Regions from separate parts of the Caulobacter sp. Root487D2Y genome, predicted to be linked through region 2. Evidence: predicted binding sites of a transcription regulator. Region 2 holds the regulator's gene; each other region holds the start of a gene.

Region 1 (4,553 bases), on a different contig from region 2:
CTCCTCGACCGTCATGTCCAGGACGTCGGCGATGGTCTTGCCCTTGAACAGAATGTCCAGGGTTTCGCGGTTGTAGCGCTGGCCCCGGCAGACGTCGCAGGTGACGTAGACGTCGGGCAGGAAGTGCATCTCGATCTTGATCAGGCCGTCGCCCTGGCAGGCCTCGCAGCGGCCGCCCTTGACGTTGAAGCTGAAGCGGCCGGGGCCGTAGCCGCGCGCCTTGCTTTCCGGCAGCTGGGCGAACCAGTCGCGGATCGGGCCGAAGGCGCCGGTGTAGGTGGCCGGGTTCGAGCGCGGGGTCCGGCCGATCGGCGACTGGTCGATGTCGATGACCTTGTCGAAGTTCTCCAGCCCCTCGATCCGCTCGTGCGAGGCCGGGGCGTCGCTGGCGTTGTTCAGGCGGCGCGCGGCGGCCTTGTACAGGGTCTCGATCGTGAAGGTCGACTTGCCGCCGCCCGACACGCCGGTGATGCAGGTGAAGGCGCCGACCGGGATCTCGCCGGTGACGTCCTTCAGATTGTTGCCCCTGGCCCCGACGACCCGCAGCATCTTCTTCTTGTTGATCGGCCGGCGCTGTTCGGGCACCTCGATCTCGCGCACGCCGGTCAGATACTGGCCGGTGATGCTGTTGGGATTGGCCATGATGTCGGCCGGCTTGCCCTCGGCGACGATCTCGCCGCCGTGCACGCCCGCCGCCGGACCCATGTCGATCACATAGTCGGCGGTGAGGATGGCTTCCTCGTCGTGCTCGACCACCAGCACCGAGTTGCCCAGGTCGCGCAGGCCCTGCAGCGACTGCAGCAGGCGGGTGTTGTCGCGCTGGTGCAAGCCGATCGACGGCTCGTCCAGCACGTAGAGCACGCCGGTCAGGCCGCTGCCGATCTGGCTGGCCAGGCGGATGCGCTGGCTCTCGCCGCCCGACAGGGTGCCCGAGCCGCGCGACAGGTTCAGATAGTCCAGGCCCACGTCGACCAGGAACCGCAGGCGGTCGTTGATCTCCTTCAGGATCCGCCGGGCGATCTCCATCTGCTTGTCGGAGAGGTGGCCTTCCAGCGCCGTGAACCAGTCGCGGGCCGGGCGGATGGCCAGGTTCGAGACGGCGGCGATGTCCAGGCCATGGATCTTCACGGCCAGGGCTTCGGGCTTCAGGCGCTTGCCGTGGCAGACCTCGCAGGGGGTGTCGGACTGGTAGCGGCCCAGCTCCTCGCGCACCCAGCTGGAGTCGGTCTCGCGCCAGCGGCGCTCGAGGTTCGGCAGCACGCCCTCGAAGGGCTTGGCCACTTCGTATTTGCGGGCGTTGTCGTCGTAGACGAACTTGATCTTCTCGCCCTTGGAGCCTTGCAGCACGATCTGGCGGGCGCTTTCCGGCAGCTTGTGCCAGGGCTCGTCCATCGAGAAGCCGTAGTGGCGGGCCAGGGCCTGCAGGGTCTGGGTGTAGAGCGGCGAAGGCCCTTTCGCCCAGGGCGAGACGGCGCCCTTGTGCAGGCTCTTGTCCTTGTCGGGAATGACCAGGTCGGCGTCGAAGGCCAGCTTGGCCCCCAGGCCGTCGCAGGCCGGACAGGCGCCCGCCGGGTTGTTGAACGAGAACAGCCGCGGCTCGATCTCGGCGATCGTGAAGCCGCTGACCGGGCAAGCGAAGCGTTCGGAGAACAGCAGCCGGCGCGGCTCCTTCTCGCCTTCCTCGACATTAGCCCACTCGGCGACCGCCAGGCCATCGGCGAGACGGAGCGCCTGCTCCATCGAGTCAGCTAGACGCTGCTCCATGCCCGGCTTGGTGACGATGCGGTCCACGACCACGTCGATGTCGTGCTTGAACTTCTTGTCGAGGATCGGGGCGTCCTCGATCGGATAGAACTCGCCGTCGATCTTCAGCCGCTGGAAGCCGGCCTTCTGCCACTCGGCGATCTCTTTCCGATATTCGCCCTTGCGGTCGCGGACGACCGGGGCCAGCAGGTAGAGACGGGTGCCTTCGGGCAGGGCGGTGATCTTGTCGACCATCTGGCTGATGGTCTGGCTCTCGATCGGCAGGCCGGTGGCCGGCGAATAGGGAACGCCGACCCGCGCCCACAGCAGGCGCATGTAGTCGTGGATCTCGGTGACCGTGCCCACCGTCGAGCGCGGGTTGCGCGAGGTGGTCTTCTGCTCGATCGAGATGGCCGGCGACAGGCCCTCGATCAGGTCGACGTCCGGCTTGCTCATCAGCTCCAGGAACTGGCGGGCGTAGGCCGAGAGGCTCTCGACATAGCGGCGCTGCCCCTCGGCGTAGATGGTGTCGAACGCCAGCGAGCTCTTGCCCGAGCCCGACAAGCCGGTCAGCACGACGAGCTCTCCCCGCGGGATGTCGACGCTGACGTTCTTGAGATTGTGCTCCCGCGCGCCGCGCACGCGGATGAAGTTCAGTTGTTCAGCCATGTTTTCCGGAACGCGTGGGGGCCGTGGGGGGAGCCGCGGCGCGACGGCTATATGTAGGGCGCGGGACGGGAATTAACACAAGAACAAGATGCGAACAAATGTCGCGGGTGCGTGCTTGCTCCAGCTGCTGACAGTAGGTGTCAGCAGGAGGCTCGCTGTGTGGTCAAGCTCGCCCCTTGTCTAAGTCCGGCGAAGGTTCCTAAGGTTGTCGCATGAACAGGGTTCGCCAGATTCTCGCCGCCGCCGCTTCGTTCGCCGCCCTGCTCGTGGCCGCGCCCGGCCACGCCGCCGAGCCGTCGGTGTTCGCGTCGCTGGACATCAACAAGGCGCAGGGATGGGCGGACGCCCTGGCCGCCTGCGACATGACCCGGTTCTTCCTGTCGAATCCCGACCTGGAGGCCGGCACGATCATCGCGCCAGGCGGGGGCATTCTCTACAAGCCGCTCTTCATCCCGGAAAAGACGCTCTACACGCCCTCGCTGAACGACGCGCTCGACACCTTGGTGCTGGTCGGCCAGGTCAAGCGTGAGGAGGTGGTCGAGGCGCGCTTCCAATTCGCCTCGACGCTGATCCCGCGGTTCCACAAGGCCGGCGAGGTCGACAAGGCCTTCCTTAAGGACCAGATGAAGCTCTGCAACGTCCTGACCGACGACGTGAAGAAGCGTTACGGCGGCTAGAGCGTGACAGCCGAAAGTGGATGCCGGTTTCGGCGTCCGTCACGCTTCTGAACTAGAGCCGCGCCGCCGCCAGGATCGGGCCGCCGTTCTTGGCCTGGACCAGCACCGCCGTGCGCAGGGCCGGATCCGCGGGCGGCAGGGTGGCGAACGCGACGGGCGCGCCGTTCCAGCCGCCCAGCCGGGTCAGTTCACGGACCACGTCGCGGTGGGGCAGGGTCTTGCCGTTGTTCTCGCCGCGCTGGATGGCCACTTGCTGGACGCGCGGATCGTAGCGCACCAGCCAGACATCGGCGCCGGCCTTGGGCGCTTGGCCCGCTCCGATCTCGACCCGGCCGCGCGACAGGGCGACGCTGGCGTCCACGGCCGGCCGGGCGCGGCGCAGGGCGGCGTCAAGCTCGCGGGCGTTCACGCCGATCAGGTCTTCGCGGCCCTCGACCACCATCTGCGGCGTGCCCAACTGGGCGCCCAGGCCGCGGGCATAGGCCTTCTGCCGGTCGGTGAAGGCCGGCTTGGCGAAGGTGTCCTTCCAGCCCAGCTGGTCCCAATAGGTGACCCCGAAGCTGAGCGCCAGGACATCGGGCCGGTCGGCGACGGCGTTGAGATTGGCGTTGGCCGGCGGGCAGGACGAACAGCCCTGGCTCTGGAACAGCTCCAGCACCACCGGGCGTTGGGCCGAGCCGCCGGCGGCCGCCCCCGGGGCCGACAGGGCCCAGGCCCCGACGGCCGCCGCCAGGACGCCGCCGGCCGCCAGGCTGGCCCAGGCCGTCTTCCGCATCGTCGTTCGTGTCATGGCGCGCGTCCCTGTTGACCGTCGAGGATCAGTTCGCGGCGGGGCGGGTCAAGGTTACAGCGTTCACGAACAATAAACCGCCTTTGGAAGCGCAACCTTCAGCACCGCCGGTGTCTAACGAAGCAAGGCCGCGCATCGAGCGCGCCGTTCGAGGACGACCAGCGTGGCCAAGGCGGCGGCGAAAATGGATGCGAAGCCGGCGACCCCCGCGGCCTCGGAAGCTCCGGCCAAGGGCAAGGGCAAGGGCGGCAAGGCCGCCAAGGTCGCTCGCCAGCGGTCCGAGATCGACGACATCATCACCCTGGTGGTCTGCGTCGCCTGCACGATCTGGGCCCTCAAGATCATCGTCGACCTGGGCGCGCTGAGCTTCTAGGCGGCTCGATCGGCGTCGCCCGATCTTTCAGCCGTCAAAGACGCTGTCATCCCGGACGTAGCGCAGCGCCGATCCGGGACCGACGCGTGAACTCGGCGCTTCCGGCGGTCCCGGATCATCGCTGCGCTACGTCCGGGATGACAGCTCTAGGATGTAGCTGGAGCAGTTACCCCAGCACCGCCGCGGCCGCGCCTTTCGGTGGACCGCTCAAGGCCGCGTCCAAGGCCGCCACCAGGCGTTGGGCCGCGATCGGCTTGGCCACGAAGCCGTCCATGCCGGCGGCGAGATAGCGGTCGGTCTC
Region 2 (4,553 bases):
TCGCCATGCAGCACTTCAACCGCGTGGCCGTCTGGGGCTTGCCGGCCAACCTGGCGGTCGCGCCGCTGTCGTCGTTCGTGATCATGCCGTTCCTGGCGATCGGCGCGGCCCTGGAGCCTTTCGGCCTGGGCGGCCCCTTCCTGACCGTGGCCGGCTGGGGCATCGGGGCGATGATGTGGATCGCCGACGGCTTCGCCGGGGCCGGCGGCGCCCAGCGGGTGGTGGCCAGCGGCCCGCCGTTCACCCTGGCCCTGGCCTTCGTCGGCCTGATGCTGCTGTGCCTGTGGCGCGGCCGCCTGCGCTGGCTGGGCGCGCCCCTGGCCCTGGCGGTGGCCTTGTGGCCGCGCCCGGCCCCGCCCGACGTCTGGATCGCCCCCGACGGCGCCACGGCGGCGGTGCGCCAGGGCCGCGCGGCGGTGCTGCTGCGTCCGGACGCCCGCCGCTTCGGGGCCGAGCTTTGGGGCCGCCGCCGGGGTCTGGCCGTGCCCGAGAGCGCCGCGCCCAGCCCGCTCTACGCTTGCGGCCGGCGGTCCTGCGCCCCGACCGCCGAGGCGCCCGTCGCCCTGGCCCTGTCGTGGAGCAAGACCGCGCCGGACGCGGCCGACCTGGCGGCCATGTGCGCCCAGGCCGAGATCGTCGTGCTGCGCGGCGCCGCGCCGCCCGTCCCGCCGGCCTGCCGCGACCGCGTCGTGCTCGACGCCGACGATTTCGCCGTGGGCGGGGCGGCCGAGCTCTATCGCCGGGGCGGCGAGTGGTGGATCGTCTGGGCCCAACCGCTGCGGGGCGTCCGGCCCTGGACCGGCGTTCCGGGGCGATAGGCATGCTGAAGATCTGGGGCCGGCGTAGTTCGGCCAATGTCCAGAAGGTGTTGTGGCTGGTCGGCGAGCTGGGCCTTCCGCACGAGCATGTCCCGGCCGGCGGCGATTTCGGCGGGCTGGACGATCCGGCGTTCCGGGCGATGAACCCGCACGGCAAGGTTCCGGTGATCGCGGACGGCGGGACCGTGGTCTGGGAGTCGCACGCCATCCTGCGCTATCTGGCGGCGACCCGTGGGGCGGACCGGTTCTGGCCCGCCGACCCGGCCGCCCGCGCGCCGGTCGACGGCTGGATGGACTGGGCGCAGACGGCGCTGCAGCCGGCCTTTCTGGGCGGCGTGTTCTGGGGCGGTTACCGCACGCCGGCGGCCCAGCGCGACGAGGCCGCCGTGGCCAGGGCCCTGGACCAGACCGCCCGCTGCCTGACCCGGGTCGACGCCCGGCTGGCCGATCGCCCGTTCGTCGTCGGCGAAACCCTGTCCCTGGCCGACATCGCCATCGGGACCCATCTCTATCGCTACTTCGAGCTCGAGATTGACCGTCCGGCCTTGCCGCGCCTGGAGGCCTGGTACGATCGACTGCGGGACCGTCCGGCCTATCGCCAGCACGTGATGGTCCCGTTCGGCGAACTGAAGGGCCGGCTGGCTTTCTGAGGCCCAAAGCGCGGTCGGACGTTAAGGGCCAGGCGACGGATGGAGACGACCATGGAACGGCAAGGCGGCTGCGCCTGCGGGGCGGTGCGATACGTGGCGGAGGGCGGGCCGCTGCGGGTGGGGCTGTGCCACTGCCTGACCTGCCGCAAGCGCCACGGCGCGCCGTTCAACGCCTTCGCGGCGTTCCGGAGCGACAAGGTGCGGATCGAGGGCCAGCCGACGGTCTGGACCGGCGCCGAGCACGGCCTGATCCACGGCTGCGCGGTCTGCGGCTCGCCGCTGTTCTGGACGGCGGAAGGCGAGGGCGACGGCGAGATCGAGATCCACCTGGGCGGGCTGGACGAGGTCGGCCAGTTCACGCCGCAGTACGAGGTCTGGGTGAGGCGGCGCGAGCCCTGGCTGCCGCCTCTGAACGTGCCGCAATATGCCGAGAACCGGCCGGCGGGGATGCCGACCTAGATACAAGATGGGGACAGGCACATGTGCCTGTCCCCAGCCTTGACGCACGAAACGCTTGTCATCCCGGACGAGCGCGGAGCGCGAAGATCCGGGACCGACGCCCGAACGCCGCGTTCCAGGTCGGTCCCGGATAACGGCTGCGCCGTTTCCGGGATGACAGAAGGAGGGCGGTTAGTGATACCGCCGGATCAGCCCCACCAGCTTGCCCTGCACCTCGACCTGGTCGGGACCGAAGATGCGGGTCTCGTACTTGGGGTTGGCGGCCTCCAGGGCGATCGAGCCGCCCTTCTTGCGCAGGCGCTTGAGGGTGGCTTCCTCGCCGACCAGGGCCACGACGATCTCGCCGCTGTTGGCCGTGTCGCCCTTCTTGATGATCACATAGTCGCCGTCGAGAATGCCGGCCTCGATCATCGAGTCGCCCTGCACCTCCAGCACATAATGCTCGCCGGCCCCCAGCATGGTCTCGGGCACCGGCAGGCGCTCGCGTTCGTGCTGGATGGCGTCGATCGGGGTGCCGGCGGCGATGCGGCCCAGGATCGGCAGCTCGCGGGTGTTGTCGGCGGCGATCTGGGGCTGAGGCGACGACGGCGGCTGGCCGCCGCCTTCCAGCACCTGGGGCTTGAAGGTTCCTCGACCCTTGGGCGGCGCGGCCGCCGTGGCCTGCTGCGGCAGCTTGACCACCTCCAGCGCCCGGGCCCGGTGGGCCAGGCGGCGGATGAAGCCGCGCTCTTCCAGCGCCGTGATCAGCCGGTGGATGCCCGACTTGGACGCCAGGTCCAGCGCCTCCTTCATCTCGTCGAAGGAGGGAGAGACGCCGCTCTCCTTAATCCGCTCGTGGATGAACATCAGCAGCTCGTGCTGCTTGCGCGTAAGCATGTCCGGCCTCGCCAGTCGTCGCGGAACAAACCGCAAACCTCTGTGAATGTTCTCTAGGTGTTCTTCGTTGATGTCAAGTTAACGGTGTTCGTCGGACGGGCGGCTTAATTCCTCAGGAAATACAGGCTCGTCCCAGACGGCCGCGATCGGATTCCGGCGACCCTTTCGAATCGAGGTGGTGATCCTCGACTTTGCCGAATTTGAAATGACAGCGTTGTCGTCATTGCGCTAGGCTCGTCTCGCCGGGACCCGCAGAGGTCGGGCGGGGACGAAACGCGATGCTGAAGACCGCCATTCTAAGCCTGGCCCTGGCCGGATCTCTGGCCGCGCCGGCGTTCGCCGCCGCCCCGGCGCCGGTCGTCCATCCCGACCTCTGGCCCCAGGCTCACAGTCCGGTCCGCCGGGATCCGGCCATGGAGGCGCGGATCGACGCGATGCTCGCGAAGATGAGCGTCGAGGAGAAGGTCGGCCAGACCCTGCAGCCGGAGATGAAGTCGATCGTCCCCGACGACGTGCGCCGCTACCATATCGGCAGCATCGAGAACGGCGGCGGCTCGGTGCCTGGCGGGAACAAGCACGCCTCGGTCGGCGACTGGCTGAAGATGATCGACGGCTACTACGACGCGTCGGTCGATCCGGCCAACGGCGGCGTGCGCATCCCGATGATGTGGGCGTCCGACGCCGTGCACGGCCACAACAACGTCTATCGGGCCACGCTCTTCCCGCACAATATCGGCCTGGGCGCGGCGCGCGATCCCGACCTCGTCCGCCGGATCGGCGCGGCCACGGCGCAGGAGGTGCGGGCGCTGGGCATGGACTGGTCGTTCGCCCCGACCCTGGCCGTGGTGCAGGACGACCGCTGGGGCCGCACCTATGAGAGCTACTCGGAAGACCCGAAGATCGTCGCCGCCTACGCCGCCGCCATGGTCCGCGGACTGCAGGGGGAGGGGGCAAGCTTTCTCGACAAGGACCACGTGATCTCGACCGCCAAGCATTTCCTGGGCGACGGCGGCACTGACGGCGGGCGCGACCAGGGCGACAACCTGGCCGACGAGGCGACGCTGCGCGACGTGCACGGGGCAGGCTATCCGGCGGCGGTGGACGGCGGCGTCCAGGCGGTGATGGCCTCGTTCTCCAGCTGGCATGGCGTCAAGATGCACGCCAACAAGGACCTGATGACCGGGGTTCTGAAGGACCGCATCGGCTTCGACGGCCTGATCATCGGCGACTGGAACGCCCACGGCCAGATCCCCGGCTGCACCAAGGGCGATTGCCCGACGGCCTTCAACGCGGGGATCGACGTCTTCAACGTGCCCGAGGACTGGAAGGCGCTCTACGCCGCGATGGTCCGCGAGGTGAACGACGGGACCATCCCGATGGCGCGGCTGGATGACGCCGTGCGGCGGGTGCTGCGGGTCAAGCTGCGGGCCGGGGTGTTCGACCAGCCCAAGCCGTCGGCCCGGCCCCATGCCGGCGACGAGGCCCTGCTGGGCGCGCCCGAACATCGGGCCGTGGCCCGCGAGGCGGTGCGTAAGTCGCTGGTGCTGCTGAAGAACGACGGCGGCGTGCTGCCGCTCGATCCGCGCAAGCGCATCCTGGTGGCCGGCGACGGGGCCGACAGCATCATGAAGCAGACCGGCGGCTGGACGCTGTCGTGGCAGGGCAACGACAACGTCAACGCGGACTTCCCGGGCGCGACCTCGATCTGGGGCGGGATCGAAGCGGCGGTGAAGGCGGGCGGCGGGACGGC
Region 3 (4,553 bases), on a different contig from region 2:
GTGAGGACCAAATCGGGTCGAGAAAGTTCAGGGCGTTGAAATCGCTGGGATTTGTTGGCTGAACGCAGAGCGTAGACGGCTCAGCCGGGGACATGCTCTCACGGCAAGGTCTCGGCCAATCGCCCTCGGAGCGCGGGATGAGTGCGTGTCCCCAACGACATCCACGGCGTCAAACCGCGATCCTGGACAAAACCAAGCTCAGCGGATCGGTTGGGGACACGCACTCACCCCGAGCGCTCCACGAACCTGCCGAGGTCTTGCCGTGAGAGCATGTCCCCGACTGTAGTGCGCCCCCGCGCGAAATCGGACAGGGCGTCACCCCTCTCCCTCCCACGCCTACGGCGCGGGTCCCTCCCTCTCCCCTCCGGGAGAGGGTTTCTCTAGAACGCCCCCTCGCCCGTCGCCGCGCCCAGCGCGTTGGTCCGCCGATGGGCCAGCGCCTCGGCGACGTGCACCCGGTGGACGCTGACCGCGCCCTCCAGGTCGGCGATGGTGCGGGCCAGGCGCAGCACGCGGGTCCAGCCGCGGGCGCTGATCTGGCCGGCTTCGGCGGCGCGGGCCAGCAGGCCGCGTCCGGCCTCGTCGAGATCGGCGATCTTCTCCAGATAGCGGCCCTCGGCGCGGCCGTTCAGGGCCTCGGCGCCCGACGGCGCGCCCTCGATCGCCTCCGCCCGCTCGACCTGCAGCCGACGGGCCCGCGCCACCCGGGCGGCGGCCTCGGCGGTGCCTTCGGACGGCGGCGGCAGGGCCAGGTCGGCGGCGGTGACGGCGGGCATGTCGACGGCCAGGTCGATGCGGTCCATCAGCGGCCCGCTGACCCGGCCCTGATAGTCGCGGAGGCAGCGCGGGGCCTTGCCGCAGGCCCCGCGCCCGGCCCCGCCATGGCCGCAGCGGCAGGGGTTCATCGCCGCCACCAGCTGCACCCGGGCCGGATAGCGGACATGGGCGTTGGCCCGGGCCACCATCACCTCGCCGGTCTCCAGCGGCCCGCGCAGGCTGTCCAGCGCCTGGACCCCGAACTCGGGCAGTTCGTCCAGGAACAGCACGCCGTTGTGGGCCAACGACACCTCGCCCGGCTTGGCCTTCAGCCCGCCGCCGGTCAGGGCGGCCATCGAGGCGCTGTGGTGCGGGGCGCGATAGGGCCGGGCCCGGGTCAGGGTGCCCTTGGCGATCAGCCCCGCCACCGAATGGACCATCGAGGTCTCCAGCAGTTCGTGCGAGCTCAAGGGCGGCAAGAGCCCCGGCAGGCGCTGGGCCAGCATCGACTTGCCCGAGCCCGGCGGGCCGCAGAACAGCAGGTTGTGCGAGCCGGCGGCGGCGATCTCCAGGGCCCGCTTGGCGTGCTCCTGGCCCTTGACGTCGCGCAGGTCGCGGACCGCCTCGCCCTCGATCACCGGGCCGGGCGCGGGCGCCGACAGGATCTGGCCGCCCCGGAAGTGGTTGATCAACGCCACCAGCGAGCGCGGCGCCAGGATCCGCGTGCCGCCGGCCCAGGCCGCCTCGGGCCCGCAGGCCTCGGGGCAGATCAGGCCCAGGTCCATCGCCCCGGCGGCCATGGCGGCGGGCAGGGCCCCGGCGCAGGCCGCGATCCGTCCGTCCAAGGACAATTCGCCCATCGCCGCCCAGCCGTCGAGGGCGTCGATCGGAATCACGCCCATCGCGGCCATCACCGCCAGGGCGATGGGCAGATCGTAATGGCTGCCCTCCTTGGGCATGTCGGCCGGAGCCAGGTTGGCGACGATGCGCCTTGGCGGCAGGGCCAGGCCCATGCCGGCGAATGCTCCGCGCACCCGCTCCTTGCTCTCGGCCACGGCCTTGTCGCCCAAGCCGACGATGACCATCACCTGCTGACCGCCCGTCAGCTGGACCTCGACGTCGACGCGCCGCGCCTCCACGCCCTCGAACGCCACCGTGACGACCTTTGCGGCCATTGGGTTTTCGCCCCTTTGCCCCACTGTTTTATCCACAAGCCAAGCATGGCCGTTGGAGCGGAGCAAGAACGAAAAACGAACATTTCAGGAAAGTGTGACGATTCAGTCGTCTACAGGTAGGTCCTAATCCTCAGGTGGAACTGAGCTCGGCGATCCGATCCCAGAGGATCTCGGCGGCGTCCGCGCCCCCGAAACGCTTGAGCTGCTGGGCCCCGGTCGGTGAGGTGACGTTGATCTCGGTCAGGTATTCTCCGATCACATCGATGCCGACGAACAGCAGGCCGCGCCGCTTCAGTTCCGGGCCGATGATCGCGCAGAGCTCCAGATCGCGCTTGGTCAGCTCCACGGCCTCGGCCCGGCCGCCCACGCGGAGGTTGGAACGCACCTGGCCGGCGGCCGGCACGCGGTTGACCGCGCCGACCGGCTCGCCGTGGACCAGCAGGATGCGCTTGTCGCCCTTGCTGACGGCCGGGACGAATTTCTGGGCGATCACCTGCTCGCGGCCGATCATGGCGTGCAGTTCCAGAAGGGCGTCCAGATTGGGGTCGTCGGCCAGCAGCCGCGCCACCCCCGAACCGCCGCCGCCGTAGAGCGGCTTGAGCACGATGTCGCCGTGCTTGGCCCGGAAGTCGTAGATCGCCTGGTGGTCGCTGGTGATCAGGGTCGGCGGCTGGACGCCCGGGAAATCGGTGACGAACAGCTTCTCGGGCGCGTTGCGCACCTCGGCCGGATTGTTCACGACCAGGGTGTGGGGGTGAACCTTCTCCAGGAAGTGGGTGGCGGTGATGTAGGCCATGTCGAACGGCGGATCCTGGCGCATCAGCACCACGTCGACGTCGTCCTTCATATCCAGCAGCACGCTCTCGCCCAGCTCGGCGTGGGCGCCCTGGGTCTTGGTCAGCGTCAGGGGTTGGGCGCGGGCGAACACCCGGCCGTCCTCCATCGACAGCTTGTCGGGGGTGTAGAACCACAGCTTGTGGCCCCGGGTCTGGGCTTCCCACATCATCAGGAAGGTGGTGTCGGTTTCGATGTTGATCCCCAGGACGGGATCCATCTGGACGGCGACTCTCAGCGACATGGGGACTCCGGATCGGCTTGGGCGGGGGTCCCGCACGCGATTGCCTAGTTAAGGCGGCGGAGCCCCGAATGCGAGAGGCGACTTGCCCGTCGACCGGTTGACGTCGCGGCGTCCTTGAAAGGCCGGGCGGCTTCACCCAGGCTCGCTCGCACGAAGATTTCCGGCGCGGACGCAACCGCCCAAGGGAGGCCAAGCCCATGAAAGCCATCCAGATCGCGGCGCCCGCCGGTCTCGACGCCCTGCGGTTTGTCGACCTGCCCGATCCGGGACCGCCGGGGCCGGGCGAGATCCTGGTCCGCCTTCGCGCCAGCTCGCTGAACTATCACGACTATCTGGTGGCGATCGGCGGCATTCCCACCGCCGACGGCCGCATCCCGATGTCCGACGGGGCCGGCGAGGTGCTGGCGGTCGGGGAGGGCGTCAAGGACTTCGCCGTCGGCGACCTGGCGGTCTCGACCTTCTTTCCGCTCTGGCAGGACGGCGACGCGCCGGACGACGGCTTCGCGGGCGTGCCGGGCGACGGCGCCGACGGCTACGCCCGGGAGCTGGTTGTGGCGCCCGCCACGGCGTTCACCCGGGCGCCCAAGGGTTGGGACGCCGCCGAGGCCGCGACGATCACCTGCGCGGGCGTGACCGCCTGGCGGGGCCTGGTCGGGGACGGCGCGCTCAAGGGCGGCGAGACCGTGCTGGTGCAGGGCACGGGCGGGGTGTCGATCTACGGCCTGCAGATCGCCAAGGCCTTTGGGTGCACGGTGATCGCCACCTCGTCGTCCGACGAAAAGCTGGAGCGGCTCAAGGCGCTGGGGGCCGACAGCCTGATCAACTACAAATCCGAACCCGAATGGGGCAAGGCCGTCCGCAAGCTGACCGACGGTCGCGGCGTGGATCACATCCTGGAGATCGGCGGCGCGGGCACCCTGCCCCAGTCCATCGTCGCGGCGCGCAACGGCGGCCATATCGCCCTGATCGGGGTCCTGGCCGGTGTCGCGGGGCCCGTGCCGACCGTGGCGATCATGGGCAAGCAATTGAAGGTCATCGGCCTGACCGTCGGCAGCCGCCGCCACCAGCTCGACATGATCCGGGCGATCGACGTGGCGGGCTACCGGCCGGTCCTCGACAGGCGTTTCCCGCTCGAACAGCTGGCCGACGCCTTCCGCCACCAGGCGTCAAACCGCCATTTCGGCAAGATCGTCGTCGATATCTGACGGTCAGTTGAGTCTGAGCCGCATCCGCTCCCGGGCCGCCCGGGCCGCGATGGTCGCGCCGCCGTCCAGGACCTGGGCGCGCGACAGGGCCTGCAGGGCCCCCGCCAGCGCCCCCTGCCCCTCGCGGGCGGCGGCGACGTCCAGCCAGGGATGGTGGTCGGTGGGATCGAGCAGGGCGCGGCGCAGGGCCGAGCGCTCGGCCCGGGCCCAGTCGCGGGCCTGCTGGGCGCGGGCGAAGATGTTGTTCTGCAGGCGGATCAGCACGGCCCGGTCGGTGATCGGGCTCATCAGCACGTCCAGCTTGGCGGCGACGTCGGGCATCAGGCCGGTGCGCAGGGC

Evidence for each region. Region 2 encodes LexA, which represses DNA repair genes until DNA is damaged. Its sites were predicted from a motif close to ATGTTCNCNANNTGTTCT; they were not measured.
Region 1: uvrA (excinuclease ABC subunit UvrA) is a predicted target of LexA. The motif match lies at 2,493-2,510, and genes of this name have one in related genera.
Region 3: ASD38_RS02765 (YifB family Mg chelatase-like AAA ATPase) is a predicted target of LexA. The motif match lies at 1,997-2,014, and genes of this name have one in related genera.

The regions. Positions count from the first base shown of each region.
Region 1 covers NZ_LMFD01000003.1:105,040-109,592, reverse strand. The annotation lists gene uvrA (excinuclease ABC subunit UvrA) at 1-2,412, opposite strand, end outside; gene ASD38_RS06300 (hypothetical protein) at 2,625-3,089, shown strand; gene ASD38_RS06295 (DUF1223 domain-containing protein) at 3,142-3,879, opposite strand; gene ASD38_RS06290 (hypothetical protein) at 4,064-4,252, shown strand; gene ASD38_RS06285 (ATP-binding protein) at 4,419-4,553, opposite strand, start outside.
Region 2 covers NZ_LMFD01000012.1:142,341-146,893, reverse strand. The annotation lists gene ASD38_RS17950 (ComEC/Rec2 family competence protein) at 1-818, shown strand, start outside; gene ASD38_RS17945 (glutathione S-transferase family protein) at 821-1,468, shown strand; gene ASD38_RS17940 (GFA family protein) at 1,520-1,927, shown strand; gene lexA (transcriptional repressor LexA) at 2,099-2,803, opposite strand; gene ASD38_RS17930 (glycoside hydrolase family 3 protein) at 3,082-4,553, shown strand, end outside.
Region 3 covers NZ_LMFD01000001.1:608,466-613,018, reverse strand. The annotation lists gene ASD38_RS02765 (YifB family Mg chelatase-like AAA ATPase) at 381-1,931, opposite strand; gene gshB (glutathione synthase) at 2,062-3,009, opposite strand; gene ASD38_RS02755 (zinc-dependent alcohol dehydrogenase family protein) at 3,207-4,214, shown strand; gene ASD38_RS02750 (SirB1 family protein) at 4,218-4,553, opposite strand, start outside.